Regions from separate parts of the Corynebacterium fournieri genome, predicted to be linked through region 1. Evidence: predicted binding sites of a transcription regulator. Region 1 holds the regulator's gene; the other holds the start of a gene.
The links. Region 1 encodes LexA, which represses DNA repair genes until DNA is damaged. Its sites were predicted from a motif close to CGAACANNTGTTCG; they were not measured.
Positions count from the first base shown of each region.

Region 1 (7,227 bases):
CGCCAACCAGCGCTCCGGCCGCTCCGGCCGCACCGCCGATGGCGTGGCTATCCGCCTGTACTCGGAGGACAACTTCGAGGCCCGCCAGGAATTCACAGACCCGGAAATCTTGCGCACCAACCTCGCGTCTGTGGTTTTGCAGATGATCTCGCTGCGCCTGGGAGACATCACCGAGTTCCCCTTCATCCAGCCGCCAGACCACAAGGCCGTGCGCGACGGGCTGCTTTTGTTGCACGAGCTGGGCGCGATTTCCGACAAGGAGCGCGGCGGGGTGCCAGTGCTCACGGCGGTCGGACGAGACATCGCCCGCATCCCGGTCGATCCGAAGATGGCCCGCATGCTCGTAGAAGCCAACCGCCTCGGCGTGCTCGACGACGTCACCGTCATCGTCGCCAGCATGACCATCCAAGACGTCCGGGAGCGCCCGCTGGAACACCAGGCACAGGCGGACCAGGCGCATGCCAGGTTCAAAGACGCCACGTCAGACTTCTTGGCGTCGCTGAAGCTGTGGGACTACATCGGCGACTCGCGCCACGAGCTGTCCGGCAACGCCTTCCGCAAACGCATGAAGCGCGAATTCCTGCACTACATGCGCATCCGCGAGTGGTTCGACCTCGTGCGCCAGCTGCGCGACGTCGAACGCCAGCTGGGGTGGTCGCGCGCGGAAAACGTTGCAGGCGACCGCGACGCAGACGCGATACACAAGTCGTTGCTCACCGGCTTGCTGTCCAACATCGGCGCGCGTGACGGGAACTCGAAGGAGTTCCAAGGCGCGCGCGGTACGCGGTTTCTGGTCTTCCCTGGGTCGTCGCTAAGCAAAAAGCCCCCTGAGTTCATCATGGCCGCAGAACTGGTGGAAACTTCGCGCCTTTGGGCGCGCGACGTGGCAAAGATCGAGCCGGCCTGGGTCGAAGCTGCCGCCGGCGATTTGCTCAAGCACAGCTACTCCGAGCCAATCTGGTCACGTAAACGCTCTGCCGCAATGGTCCACCAAAAATCCATGCTCTACGGCGTGACCATCGTGCGCGACCGGCTGGTGCCCTACCACCGCGTTGACCCCGCGGGTGCGCGCAATATGTTCATCCGCCACGCCTTGCTGGAGGGTGATTGGAACCGCCACCACCACTTCATCGACCACAACGAGGCGCTGCTGGCTGAGGCTGCCGAGGTGGAGGAAAAGGTGCGCCGCCGCGGCTTAGTGGTCGACGAGGACACACTGTTCGAGTTTTACGACGCACGCCTGCCCGAGGACGTCACCACCGCACGCCACTTCGACTCCTGGTGGAAGAAGAAGCGCGCCAAGGACAAGCACTACCTCGACTTTGATCCGGCGACACTGCTGGACGACGAAGGCGTGGACTCCTCCACCAACGCCTTTCCCGAAGTCTGGCAGCAAGGCACCATCGACTACGCGCTGCGCTACAAGTTCGAGCCGGGCGATCCTTTCGACGGCGTGACCGTCGACGTACCCGTCCCGCTGTTGGCGAACCTCAGCCCGCACGGCTTTGACTGGCTCGTGCCGGGGCTGCGCTCAGAACTGGCTGCCGAATACATCCGGACCCTGCCCAAGGCACTGCGCAAAACCGTGGTGCCCGCACCGGACTTCGCGGAACGCGCGCTCGAGCTGATACAAAACCGAAAGGCCGCGGACGGCGCGAGTGAGCAGCAGTTGCGGCAGGAGCCCTTCGGCGACGTCTTGGCAGACGCACTGCGCTCGATCGGCGGACGCGGCATCAATGGCTCCGACTTCAACCCAGCTGCCCTGCCCGCGCACCTGAAGGTGACGTTCGCGGCGATCGACAGGCGCGGCAAGGTCGTCGACCACGACAAAGACCTCGACGCCTTAAAACGCCGGCAAGCGGGCAAGATCAAGTCTTCGGTGTCCAAGGCGGGGCGCACCTCCGAGTCTGAAGCTGTAGCGAAGTGGACCGCAGACTCTTTGGGCGCTGTGCCGGAAACCGTCACCACCACGATCGACGGCAACGACGTCGACGCCTTCCCGGCACTGGAAGCCACGAAGGACGGTGTGAAGGTCACGGTGCATCCGACGAAGGCCGCCGCAGACGCCTCCATGATCACCGCGACACTGACGCTGCTGTTGCGCGAGATCACCGTCAACCCCACCCAGATGACGAAGGGGCTGCCACTGCGTCAAAAGGTGGCCGTGGACCGCTACCCGCACGGCGGCGCCGAGGGTCTGGTGGAAGATGCCCGAGTGGCCGTCATCCGCGATGTGATGCTCTCCAGCGGCGGGCCGGTGCGCTCGCCTGAGGAGTTTGAGGCGCTGGTTGCAGAGATCCGGCCGCAGGTCGCTGGCGCGGTACGGCGAGTAGTAGTCACGCTCGCTCCGGCGCTGGCGGATTACGCCAACATGGCTTCGGAATTGCTGCATTGGGAAGGCCCAGCCATTGACGACATGAACTCGCAGCTCGCGTTTTTCCTGCCTAAACATGCTGTGACCGTGCACGGTATCGGCCATCTACAGCACCTGCCGCGCTACATCGAAGCCATGCGGATCCGCCTGGAGGATATGCGGCTGGACCCGGACCGGGATGCCGACAGGCAGTCCGTGATCGATGCGGTCAAGCGCTATTTGGCGCAGCGGATGAAGTCCCTCCCCGCGGGCCGAACGAAAACGAAAGCGTATAAGGACATCTTGTGGCTCATCGAAGAGCTGCGGGTGAGCTTGTTCGCACAGCGATTGGGCACACCGAAGCCGGTGAGCCAGCGGCGCATCGAGAAGAAGATCGACGCGTTGCGGTAACGCTGCGAGACCGCAGAGGCGCCGCCCTAGAAGTCCTCGCGGTCTCGGCGCCGCATGAGGCGAATTTCCGATTCGAAGTCGTCGGCACTTTCGAACGACTTGTACACGGAGGCGAATCGCAGGTAGGCAACCTCGTCGAGTGCACGCAAGGGCTCGAGCACCGCCAGGCCGATTTCGTTTGCCGGCACCTGCGAGCTTCCCTGCGCCCGAACCGTTTCCTCCACCTCCTGGGCGAGGCGTTTGAGTGCGTCGTCGGAGACATCCCTTCCCTGGCACGCCCTGCGCACACCGACGATCAGCTTGTCGCGGTCGAAAGGCTCGCTCACGCCGTTTCGCTTCACAACAGTCAGCACGGCCTTTTCTACCGTGGTGAACCGGCCCCCGCATTCCGTGCATTCCCGCCGCCTGCGAATGGCGGATCCAGCCTCGACTAAGCGGGAATCAGTGACGCGAGATTGCTCGTTGTGGCAAAAGGGACAAAACACTGCGTACTCCCCCGGTTGTCTAAACGGTGTGGCCTTGCCCCGAGTCTACGCCCCGCCTAACGCGCCGACGTCATCGCAGCGTTTTGGGCAGCGTGTCCGCTGGTCGCCACCTGGCCGTCACCTGCTCCCGCGAAAACCCCGCCGAATGCGGAACCAATGAGCAGCGCAGCGGTCATACCCGCCCCCAACAGCAACGTATCTCTCCGCTCGCGTCGGGTTTCGAACGCGCTGACGTCACCCGACCCCGCGATTGCCTCCTCCCGGTCCGAACGATCGTACTTTCGATGAGTCGCGGAAATCGTTCGAACTGATCCGCCGCCAGTCCGGCGCGGCTGAGTCGACTCAACGTCCCAAACCTCCGCGGGAGGCACCACAGACGGCGCGGTGCTGCCAAAGTGAAATGCATTCTGTGCTGGGTTGATTGCAACGGCCATTACCGTCTCCTTTCGTTCTGCGGCACACCTTACGTTCGGCGCCGACACGCTCGAATGTTCTAACGTTCATGTGTTCGAATACGCTGACGTGTTCGATTTATAGCAAAGCGGTAGCCCCGTGTCCAGCCCACACAGGAAATCATCGAACATGAGTGCCCTATCTGGTAGGTTGTTTGCGCAGAGACCACTCGCCGAGCACTAGGAGCAAACATGGCACGAAAGAAGGCCGACCAGGGCACGCCCGACTACAACTCGCTCTCCGACCGCCAGCGCCGCATTTTGCAGGTCATCCAGGACGCTGTCGTGCTGCGGGGCTACCCGCCGAGCATCCGCGAGATCGGAGATGCCGCCGGACTGCAATCCACCTCCTCCGTTGCGTACCAGCTCAAGGAGCTGGAGAAGAAGGGCTTTTTGCGGCGCGACCCGAACAAGCCGCGCGCAGTGGACTTGCGCCAGTTGCCGGAGCACGGCCGCAAGAAGCGCAAGCCGCAGGAGGAGAAGCCGGAAGATTCCTCGAACGCTCGCTACGTGCCGGTGGTCGGCCAGATCGCCGCAGGCGCTCCCATCCTCGCCGAGGAGAACGTGGATAACTACTACCCCTTGCCGGAAGAGCTGCTCGGCGACGGCGATTTCTTCATGCTGAAAGTCGTCGGCGAATCCATGCGCGAAGCCGGCATCCTGGACGGCGATTGGGTTGTGGTGCGCTCGCAGCCGAACGCCGAGGAGGGCGAGTTTGTTGCGGCGTTGCTCGACGGAGAGGCAACGGTGAAGGAGTTCCACCGCGATTCCTCCGGTGTCTGGCTGCTCCCCCACAATGAGGCGTTTGAGCCGATCAAGGGCGACGAAGCGGAGATCATGGGTCGCGTCATCTCGGTGTTCCGTACGCTGTAAGCAGTGCGCGTTCGCACACGCGAGCGCCTCACCAGCAGCTTTACGCATAGGGACAAGGTCCCGAATATACGCGCAGGAGAATCTATGTACGCCGAAGAGCGCAGACGCCAGATTGCGTCGCTGACCGCTGTGGAAGGCCGCGTCAACGTCACCGAGCTGGCGGAGCGCTTCGACGTGACGGCAGAGACGATTCGCCGCGATCTGTCAGCTCTGCACGACGAAGGCGTCGTCCACCGCGTACACGGTGGCGCGGTTGCCAGCCAGTCCTACCGCAGCACCGAGCTGCCTTTGGATGCTCGGCAGCGTGCCTCGTCGTCAGCGAAGGCCGCAATCGCGGAATGCGCCCTCCAGTTCATTCCGGAAAGCCCGAGCAGCACGATCTTTCTCGATTCCGGATCTTCCATTGGCATGCTCGGTCAGCGCATCGCCGAAACCAGTGCCGATCGCGAGTATTCGGTGGTGACCAATTCAATTCCCACTGCCTTGGACCTCAGCGTCTCCGGCCTCCACGATGTGCAGCTGCTCGGGGGAACGGTCCGCCCAATCAGCCAGGCGGTAGTGGGCAGCACGGCACTGCGCACCCTCGCACTTCTGCGAGCCGATGTCGCGTTCGTCGGCACCAACGCCCTGTCCATACAGCACGGCCTGTCCACGGCTGATGCGCAAGAGGCGGCAGTCAAAGCCGCGATGGTCACGAACGCCCACAAGGTGGTTGTGTTGTGCGATTCCACCAAGTTGGGCAATGACTACGTCGTCAGCTTTGCACCCTTGAGCGAGATTGATGTGGTGGTCACGGACAGCGAGGCTCCCCCGACATTTCTCGACGAACTTCGCTCCCACGGTATTGAAGTGGTCCTCGCAGGCGCGCAGTAAGCCCCGCGGCTCAGTCCTAGACGGCCGTTGTGGCGGCGCGGCCGTGAACGGTCCTACACTCGGTACAAAGTACTGCAACAGAAAATCAGAAAGGACCCCGTATGGCTTCCAAGACCGTCAAGGTCGGTTCCACTGTCGGGCTGCACGCTCGCCCCGCTACCGTCATCGCCGATGCTGCCGGAGAATACGACGACGAAATCCTGCTCACCCTCGTGGGCGGCGATGACGATGACGAGACGGATGCTGCTTCGTCGCTGATGATTATGGCCATGGGCGCCGAGCACGGCGATGAAGTGACCGTCACTTCCGAAAACGCCGACGCTGTGGAAAAGATTGCAGCGCTCATTGAGCAGAACCTGGACGAAGAGTAGCCAGCTTCCGCTTGACGACGAGCTCACGCCCGGACGACGGTCCGGGCGTTTTGCTTTGCATGGTGCCGCTTTGCCTACTGCGAAAACGTCGACGGCTTGGAAGTGTCGAAGCCGGAGCGGTAGCGCCCTTCGCCGAAGGTGTTGTACGCCAAACGCATGAGCGGGTAGATCACGATGATGCCCACGGATCCCAGCGCGATGCCCTCAAGCGTGACCGCACCAAGGTCGAAAGTGAGGTTGCCGATACCGACGATGAGCGCCACTGCAGCGGCGGTGAGGTTGACTGGATCCGTGAAGTCGACCTTGTTGTCCTGCCAGATGCGCACGCCCAACATGCCGATCAGGCCGTAGAGCACGAGACATGCGCCGCCGAGCACGCCGGCGGGGATGGTGAAGATGACCGCGCCGAACTTCGGGATGAACGCCAGCACGATTGCGAACGCGGCGGCGACCCAGTACGCGGCGGTCGAGTACACCTTCGTCGCCGCCATCACACCGATGTTTTCTGCGTAGGTGGTGGTACCGGATCCGCCGAAGCCGCCTGCGAGCGTGGTGGCGATGCCGTCGCCGATCAGCGCGCGTCCCTGCATGTCGTCGAGGTTGCGGCCGGTCATCTCGGATACAGCCTTGACGTGGCCGACGTTTTCGGCGATCAGCACGACCAGCACCGGCAGCGTCACCAGCACCGCAGAGAGGTGGAATTCGTGCCGGTGGAACTGCGGCAGGCCCACCCACGGCGCGTCGGCGATGGTCTGCATCGCATCCTCGCCGAGCCCGCCTGTACACGCGGCGAACATCCAGCCCACCAGCACTCCGATCAGGATTGACAGGCGCGACAGCATGCCCCTGGTGGCCACTGTCACCACCACGACCGTCAGCAGCGTCACCCCGGCCACCCACGGCTGCGTTTCCACATTGGAAACCGCCGTCGGGGCCAGGTTGAAACCGATCAGCGCCACGATGGCGCCGGTTACCACCGGCGGCATCACAGCGTCGATGACGCGTTTGCCCGCCCATTCGACCACAACGCCCACGAGAATAAGTGCAACGCCGGTCAGCAGCACGCCGCCGAGCTGGGCTCCCACCCCGTACTGCTGCGACGCCGTCAGCGGAGCGATGAAGGCGAAGGAGGATCCGAGGTAGCTCGGCACCTTGTTGCGCGTCAGCAGCAGGAAAATAATGGTGCCCACGCCGGAAAACAGCAGCGTGGTGTTGACCGGGAAACCGGTGAGTGTAGGTACGAGCAGCGTCGCGCCGAACATAGCCACGACGTGTTGCATGCCGATGCCGATGGTGCGCGGCCAGCTCAACCGCTCGTCCGGGGCGACAACCGCCCCGGGGCGCACTGTGCGCCCATCTCCATGCAGGGACCAACCAAATTTATGCGTCACAAAGCACCATTATCGCCC
Region 1 covers NZ_CP047210.1:1,371,602-1,378,828, forward strand. Annotated here, with positions in the region: gene hrpA (ATP-dependent RNA helicase HrpA) at 1-2,764, shown strand, start outside; gene nrdR (transcriptional regulator NrdR) at 2,791-3,249, opposite strand; gene lexA (transcriptional repressor LexA) at 3,894-4,574, shown strand; gene CFOUR_RS06680 (DeoR/GlpR family DNA-binding transcription regulator) at 4,659-5,447, shown strand; gene CFOUR_RS06685 (HPr family phosphocarrier protein) at 5,549-5,818, shown strand; gene CFOUR_RS06690 (uracil-xanthine permease family protein) at 5,893-7,209, opposite strand.

Region 2 (7,227 bases), 210 kb from region 1:
GGAACCGCTGTAAGGCCAATTACAGTTAGCCTCTCTAGATTGAAGTTTAGAGGGGCTAACTGTAACCGCAGATGAGAGAGCGTCCGATTGTTTGTGTGCGGGGGCTTGGTTTACGAGTAGTCCGCGAATCGGTCGGAGTATGCCACGGCTAGTTGGTTGATGGCTTGTTTCCACCCGTTGGCCCAGTAACGCTATGCAGCTGCATAGCGGACGTCGCCTGGCTAGGGCTGGGACACGATGACTTCGGGGATTTCGCCGTACATGCCGGAGCCAAACCACCAAGCCCCCAGCGCCACGGCGACAATCGCGATTACCACGAACACGGTATAAAGAGCCACGCTGAATGGGGAACGGTTCGACACTGGTTTAACGGAGGGACGCTGCGAAGCAGGCTCGCGGGTAGCACGAACATCCGGGGCGTTGGGGGAGATCTGACTCGGAGCAGGTCTCTGAACAGGTGCGGGGCTTGCGGCCGGACCTGGCACGGGCCATTGGCCGCGTGCTGGTCCGGGTGCTGGCTGGGCGGGCCTGGCGGGAGAAGGGGAGACGCGGGTAGGAGCGTCGTCGCCGGGGAAAAGGCGCTGGTGGGCGGCGCTCTGAGCGCTCGGAGCAGCACTGCCAGAACCCCCAACCCCGGCGGCCAACCCAAAATTGGTCGGGTGTTCGGCGGCTCGGTGCGCGGCGGAGTTGTGCGGGGCGGGCACGGTGTAGGCGGGCAGCCGCAGCTCGCCAGCCACGTCGTCCAACGCCGCTAAAAACTCTGCGGCGTCGCGGAACCGGTCGTGCGGGTTGCGGGCGGTGGCGGTGGCCACGAGCTCGTCGAAAAGCTTGGGCACCCCGGCGATCAACGATGACGGGGCGGGCACGTCGTTGTGCAGGCGCGCGTAGGCGTGGGCGAGCGGGGTTTCGCCGCTGAAAGGGGTGCGGCCGGTGAGGAGTTCGAAGAGCACGATGCCGGCGGAGTAGACGTCGGACGCCGCGGTCAGCGGGCTGCCGTCGACTTGCTCGGGCGACAGGTAGGCCACTGTGCCCACGATCTGGTCGGTGGATTGTGTGGTTTCGGCGGTGGCGCGCACGAGGCCGAAATCGGAAAGTTTGACGCGGCTGGAGGCGTCGATGAGCACGTTGTCGGGCTTGATGTCGCGGTGCACCATGCCCTTCGCGTGGGCGACAGACAGTCCGGTGAGCATGCCGCGCATCACGGCTGCGGCGGCGTGCGGTGGCATCGGGCCGCGCTCGGCAAGCAGCTCGCGCAGGGTGCCGCCGGTGATCAGCTCCATGATCAGGAACACCTCTCCACCGGAGGCGGAAAAGTCGTACACGTTGACCAGGTTGGGGTGGCTCAGCTGGGCCATTGCGCGTGCTTCGCGCCGGAAGCGGTCCAGGAACACGTTGTCGTGGACGTACTGCTCGTGCATGACTTTCGCCGCAACCTCGCGGCCGAGTCGTGCGTCCACGCAGCGGTAGACGGTGGCCATTCCGCCGCGGGCGATTGGGCGGTCGACGACGTAGCGTCCGTCCAGGGCCGTGCCTGCGCTCAAGGTTGCCATGTGCACAAGGGTAGAATCGCCGACCGTGAGCGCACAAACGAATCTTGAGCAATTGCTTAGCGACGAAACACTGTTGCCCTTCCCGGATGTCGCCGAAATTCTGGGCGTGCCGGTGACCAAGGTGCACGACTACATCGGCGCGAAGAAGCTGGTGCACTACGTCAAGGACGGCAAGAAGGTCATCCCGGAGAGGCTGCTCGGTGAGGACGGGCTGAGCAAGTTCGTCTCCGGCGCAATCACCGTGCTTTACGACGGCGGATACGACGCCGAAGAGATCCTTGCCTTTTTGTTTACTCCGGACGAGTCGTTGCCGGGGCGTCCTGTCGACGCGCTGCACGGCCAAAAGGCGCGCGAAGTAATCCGCCGCGCCCAAGCAATGGCGTTTTAGTTTCCTCGCGGAACACCCATTCCACGGCCACCACGGCGACGATCGCGGCGAGGGTGAGGAACCACATGTCGTAGAGCCGGTGGTTGCCGCTGCCCTTGAACGCAAGCGCGATGACGATCGACGCGCCGGTGGTCACCTTCACCACCCAGGCTGGCGGCCGGAAGCTGCCCGCTAGGGAGACCACGGAGGCGTAGTACCAGGGCAGTGTCACCGCGTTGGTCGCGAAGGCAACCGTGTAGGCGGCGGTCGTGCCCGCGACGGCGCGCCGCTCGTACGCCTCGCCCCGGCGGGGACGGAACACCCACCACACCGCGGCCAGGCCCACGAGCATGAGCACCGAAAATACGGAGCGTGTCCAGTTCAGGACGGTGTTGTAGCGGAACGTGTCGTCGAAAAGCTGCAGCAACGGCGTGATCAGCTCCGCGGCGAAGGTGGGCCCGGCAAGCGGGTTGATCACCTTCGAGTTGCCCGTAATCTCCTCGAGCCAGCCCCAAGTGGTGCCGGACACCCAGGTGACCAGCTGGATGACAGCGACGTTGACCGCCAGCGCCCAGGCGCCGCCGGCGACGAGCACGCCCACCTGGCCAGCAGGTGTGGCGGCCTGCCGCTTGACTATCAGCCAGACCACGAACGGCAGGGCTACGGCAGCGGTGGCTTTGAGCGACACCGCCAGCGCAATCAGGATGATGCCCGGGGTGCACCAGCTGCGGCGCAGGCACGACAGCAACCCCGCGCTGACCAGGCCCACCATGACAGCCTCGTTGTGCATGCCGCCAATTAGATGCAGCAGCATTACGGGGTTGGCCACGCCCAGCCACAGCGCGAGCGCCGGGTCGCCGCCGACCTGTTTGGCTATGCGCGGCACAGCCCACATGATGAGCGCGAACCCGGCTAGAGAGATCAGCCGGTAGACCATCAGGCCCGCGGTGACGTTGTCGCCGACGAGCCAGGTCACTGCCTTGCCCAAGCCGAGGTGCAAAGGCCCGTAGGGGGTGGTGGTGTTGCGCCAGTCGTGCGAGACCTCCCACAGGTACGGGCCCGGGTTGACGGCGGCGCCTTCGGAGTAGGGGTCGAATCCGTCGCGCAGCATCGCGCCCTGCATGAGGTAGGAGTACACGTCGCGCGAGAGGATGGGCGCGCACAGCGCGAGAATGCCGGACCATAAACACACGGCGCGCCGGACAGCGCCCTCGGCGGGGCGGGCCTTCCACAGCATCACCCATGCGGCGATGAGCGCGAAAATGCCTGCGGTGAGCAGCAGATCCATGAGCGCGCGTCCGTGGCCGTAGGAGAGATGCTCCAACCCGGCGGCGCGCAGCGCACCGCCGCGGTAGCGGGTGGCGCCGGCGCCATAGGAACCGACGGTGATCAGGGCGCATGCAACAACGCCCAGGTGTTGCGGGCGCATCACATCCGCCGGTCGGTGGCTTTGTGCGCGAGCACCGTCAGCGCTTCTACCGTGGCGTCGTCAATGCCGGCGCCGTCCAGGTAGTCGAGGCCGGAGCGGGTCAGCTCAGCAATGCGCGCCTCCACGGCTTCTTCGGCGCCGCTGTCGCGGATGAGCTCTGCTAATCGACGCAGCTCCGCTTCATCTGCCGCCGTTCCAATTCCGTCGCGCAACTCCTGGGCGCCGGCCGGGTTGGCCTGGGAAAGTAGGTCGAGCGCCGTGGCGAACAATTCGGTGCGCTTGCCTTCCCGGAGGTCGTCGCCAGCCGGCTTGCCCGTAATTGCCGGGTCGCCGAAGACCCCGAGGAGGTCGTCGCGCAGCTGGAAGGCGATGCCGATGTCGCGGCCGTAGCCGCGGAACGCGTCGATAAGCGAACTGCTCGCACCCGCGAGAGCTGCGCCCAAGTGGAGGGGGCGCTCGATGGTGTAGGCCGCGGTCTTGTAACGGTTGACGCGGTTGGCCATCTCCACGGACTCGCTGCCGAGGCTTTCCAGCATCATGTCCAGCAGCTGACCGCCTATGACCTCGGTGCGCATGCCCACCCACGGCTCCGCCGCGCGGGCCAGCGCCTCCTGGGAAACGCCCGAATAGCGCCACATATCCTCCGCCCACGCGAGCGCGAGATCGCCCAAGAGAATTGCGGCGTTCGTGCCGTACGCCTCAGCCGTGCCGAGCATGCCCTGCTCGCGATGCTCGGCCTCGAGCGCGCGGTGCACCGTCGGATTGCCGCGCCGGGTGTCGGAGGCGTCAATGATGTCGTCGTGCACCAGCGCGCAAGCCTGAATCAGCTCCAGCGAGCTCACGGCGCGCAGCACGGCCTGCGGGTCTTCCGCTCCGTCCAACCCGCGGGCGCCGACGAAACCCGCCCAACCGTACGTGGGGCGAACCCGCTTGCCGCCGTTGAGAACGAAGTTGCGCAGGTGGCTTACCGCGTGGGCGACAGGCCCGCCGATGGTTTCGACCGCAGCTTCGCGCCCAGTGAAGAACTCCGCGAGGTTGTGCTCCACCTGCTGCGGAACGTCCTTGAGCCCCAGATCTTTCACGCCCACGCTCCTTGTGCCGAAGTGTATTGTCCTCCCGCAACCCTACCCAGTGCGGTTTTCCAGATCGAGGGCGAGGATGGCGAAGGGGCGTTTATCGCCGTAGTAAATGAAGTTGCGGGCCACGTCTCTGAACCCGAACTTGCGGTAGAGCGCGAACGCGTTGTTCGCCTCGTCGGCGACTTCGGGGGTGGACAACAGTGCCCAGCGCGCGGTCGCTTGCGAAAGTAGCGCCGAAAGCAGTTGGGAGCCGAGGCCTTCGCCTTGCCTGCTCGGCGTGACGTGCACCTCCGCGACTTCGAAGTAGTTGCGGAGCATCTCGCGGTCGAGCTCCGTGATGCCGCCGTTGGAGTCCATCGCGCGAATCAGCTGCCGGTCCCACCAGCGCTCCCGTGTGCCGATGAAGCCGTAGGCGATGCCGATGACTTGAGAGCCGTCAACTGCGGCAACGGCGGCGAAGCCGGGGGAGCGCACCTCGCCTTTCCAAACCTGGATGCGCTGGCGGCGCATGGAACGCGGATAGCCCATGGCCTCTATATAGATATCGACAAGCGTGGGGACGAGCATGACGAACTCGGCCGCAGTGAGGCGCTGGATTGAGGCAGTCACCCCTCTATGGAATCACTTTGGAGGCGAAAGGGGGAACGATTGTCGAAATTGCATTCGAACAGACGTGCTAAAGGGGTAGCGGTGGTGTCGAACGGGTGTTTTAGGTTGGGGTCATCGCAACGACAAAAGTGCAACTTGAACAGGAGAAACTCATGACGGGTAGCGTAATTTCAGCAACCACCGGCGCCGTATACGGGCAGGGCGCAAGGGTGAGCCGTGCCGACCAATTCCTCGCTGCCGCAGAAGGGCTGATTTCGCAGGCGCACGACGACTTTGAGGCGGGGCGCTACGACTTGGCGATGGAAAACGCGTACCGCGCCGCCCTCCGTGTGGCGGGTGCGCGCAACAGCGCGTCGCCTGTGGTGTGCAAGCGCAAACGATTGCCCACGAGTGCGTGGGACAAACTTGCGCTGACCGGTCTTGATGGGAAGCGCTGGGCGGAGACATTCAAGCGATATTCGGCGCAGCGGGGCCGCGTGGCCTCCGGCATCGAAACAGACCCCGGTGCGGTGGTGGTGCACCGTCTGCTCGCGGATGTCGAAGACTTCTACCTGGCAACGCGGGGCGGGGAGGTGCCAATGGCCGCCTAGGGGCTCGAAAAGTGGGGCACGGGAACAATCTGCGTACCATGGCCGTTATACGGATATTGTCAGTCCGCCATTGGTATCTGGAGAGTGAGCAGTGTCTCTATCAGAGCAGGAAATGCGGGCGTTGCGCGAAATTGAGCAGTCGCTCTTCGCGGACGACCCGAAATTTGGCAGCAGTGTCGCCACTGAGCCTGGCTTCGGTTCCGCGCCCAAAACTGGGCAGCTGACTATGCGTAGCTTTGCGTTGATCGTCCTCGGCCTGGTGCTCCTCCTTGGCGGTGTCGCGCTGGCGAGTATGAGTACGTGGACCATCGTGCTCAGCATCATCGGCTTCGCGGTGATGCTTTTCGGCGGCATCATGGCGCTTCGCACCCCGAGCCAGTCCGCGGTATCTTCGGCCCGCGCCTCCCGTCAGGTAAAGCCTCGGACGCAGCGCAGCGTGAATATGGAAGAAAGTTTCCGTCGTCGGTTCGAGGATCGGCAGTAGCGCAAAGGCCCATTTCTCAAACGCCTCCCCGGTGATCTGGGGAGGCGTTTTTCGTGCCTGCCCAAAATCCCCCACTTCTCCCCACATGTGGCCATTTCCGCGTGAAAAGTGGCTTGGGTGGCTCCACTGTCTATGTAATGAGTGGGGCAAAAGGGGTGAATGGTGGCGTGTGGTGGCTGTGTTTCGCACCTGTGCGGGTAGATTCCCCACCGCTAAAAAGCTGCTCTGACCTGCCGTTTGGTGGCATGTTGAAGTGAAACACGCCGAAGGTGTGGCGTTTGTGGGGGAAAGTGGGTTAAAGTGGGGGCCAGCGGAGTGATGTGGCGCGCATCTTGACTACGTGCGCGGCGCAGAGCGAAGCCGAGAAAATTTCACAGCCAACGTCAGAAAGTGAAGGAAGGTAGGTCGCCGGATGTTTCTGGGAACCTACACTCCCAAGCTCGACGACAAAGGTCGCCTGACGCTCCCCGCGAAGTTCCGTGAGGATCTTGCGGACGGGTTGATGGTGACCAAGGGGCAGGACCACTCGCTGGCGGTGTACCCGCGTGACGAGTTCGCCGCCCGCGCCCGCAAGGCCGCAGCGGCATCCCGCACTAACCCGAAGGCGCGCGCCTTCATCCGCAATCTGGCTGCCAGTGCGGATGAGCAAACGCTCGACGGCTCTGGTCGGATCACCCTGTCCCCGGCACACCGCGAGTACGCAGGCCTTTCCAAGGAGTGCGTGGTCATCGGTTCGGTGGATTTTCTCGAGATCTGGGACCTCGAGTCCTGGAATAAGTATCAAGAAGAAACTGAAGCCGCGTTCTCCGCGGCGGATGACGACGACATTCTCTCCGGTCTGCTGTAGGGCTGACTACCCCGTAGCAGGCAACGACTACGGAGAGCGTGTACGGACTCTGTCCGGGGCGTGAAGCGTTCTGGTGTACTTCCCCGACATCAGAACAGCCGCCCCGGGCAGGGCTCTATGCGCTCCCCGCGCTGACGACACTGACCGGGCCGAAAAGCCGCATACGCATGGGACACCGAAAGACACGGAGGGCACGCAATGGCGAACTTCACGCTCGCTGACGACCCGCACGGTCACGTCCCTGTGATGCGCGACCGCATGGCGGAGCTCCT
Region 2 covers NZ_CP047210.1:1,576,967-1,584,193, reverse strand. Annotated here, with positions in the region: gene CFOUR_RS07640 (protein kinase domain-containing protein) at 222-1,550, opposite strand; gene CFOUR_RS07635 (Rv2175c family DNA-binding protein) at 1,576-1,938, shown strand; gene CFOUR_RS07630 (alpha-(1->6)-mannopyranosyltransferase A) at 1,841-3,346, opposite strand; gene CFOUR_RS07625 (polyprenyl synthetase family protein) at 3,346-4,428, opposite strand; gene CFOUR_RS07620 (GNAT family N-acetyltransferase) at 4,471-5,034, opposite strand; gene CFOUR_RS07615 (SAV_6107 family HEPN domain-containing protein) at 5,187-5,624, shown strand; gene CFOUR_RS07610 (DUF3040 domain-containing protein) at 5,716-6,108, shown strand; gene mraZ (division/cell wall cluster transcriptional repressor MraZ) at 6,521-6,955, shown strand; gene rsmH (16S rRNA (cytosine(1402)-N(4))-methyltransferase RsmH) at 7,154-7,227, shown strand, end outside.
Region 2: a site for LexA is predicted at 5,123-5,136, ahead of CFOUR_RS07615 (SAV_6107 family HEPN domain-containing protein). Genes of this name have one in related genera too.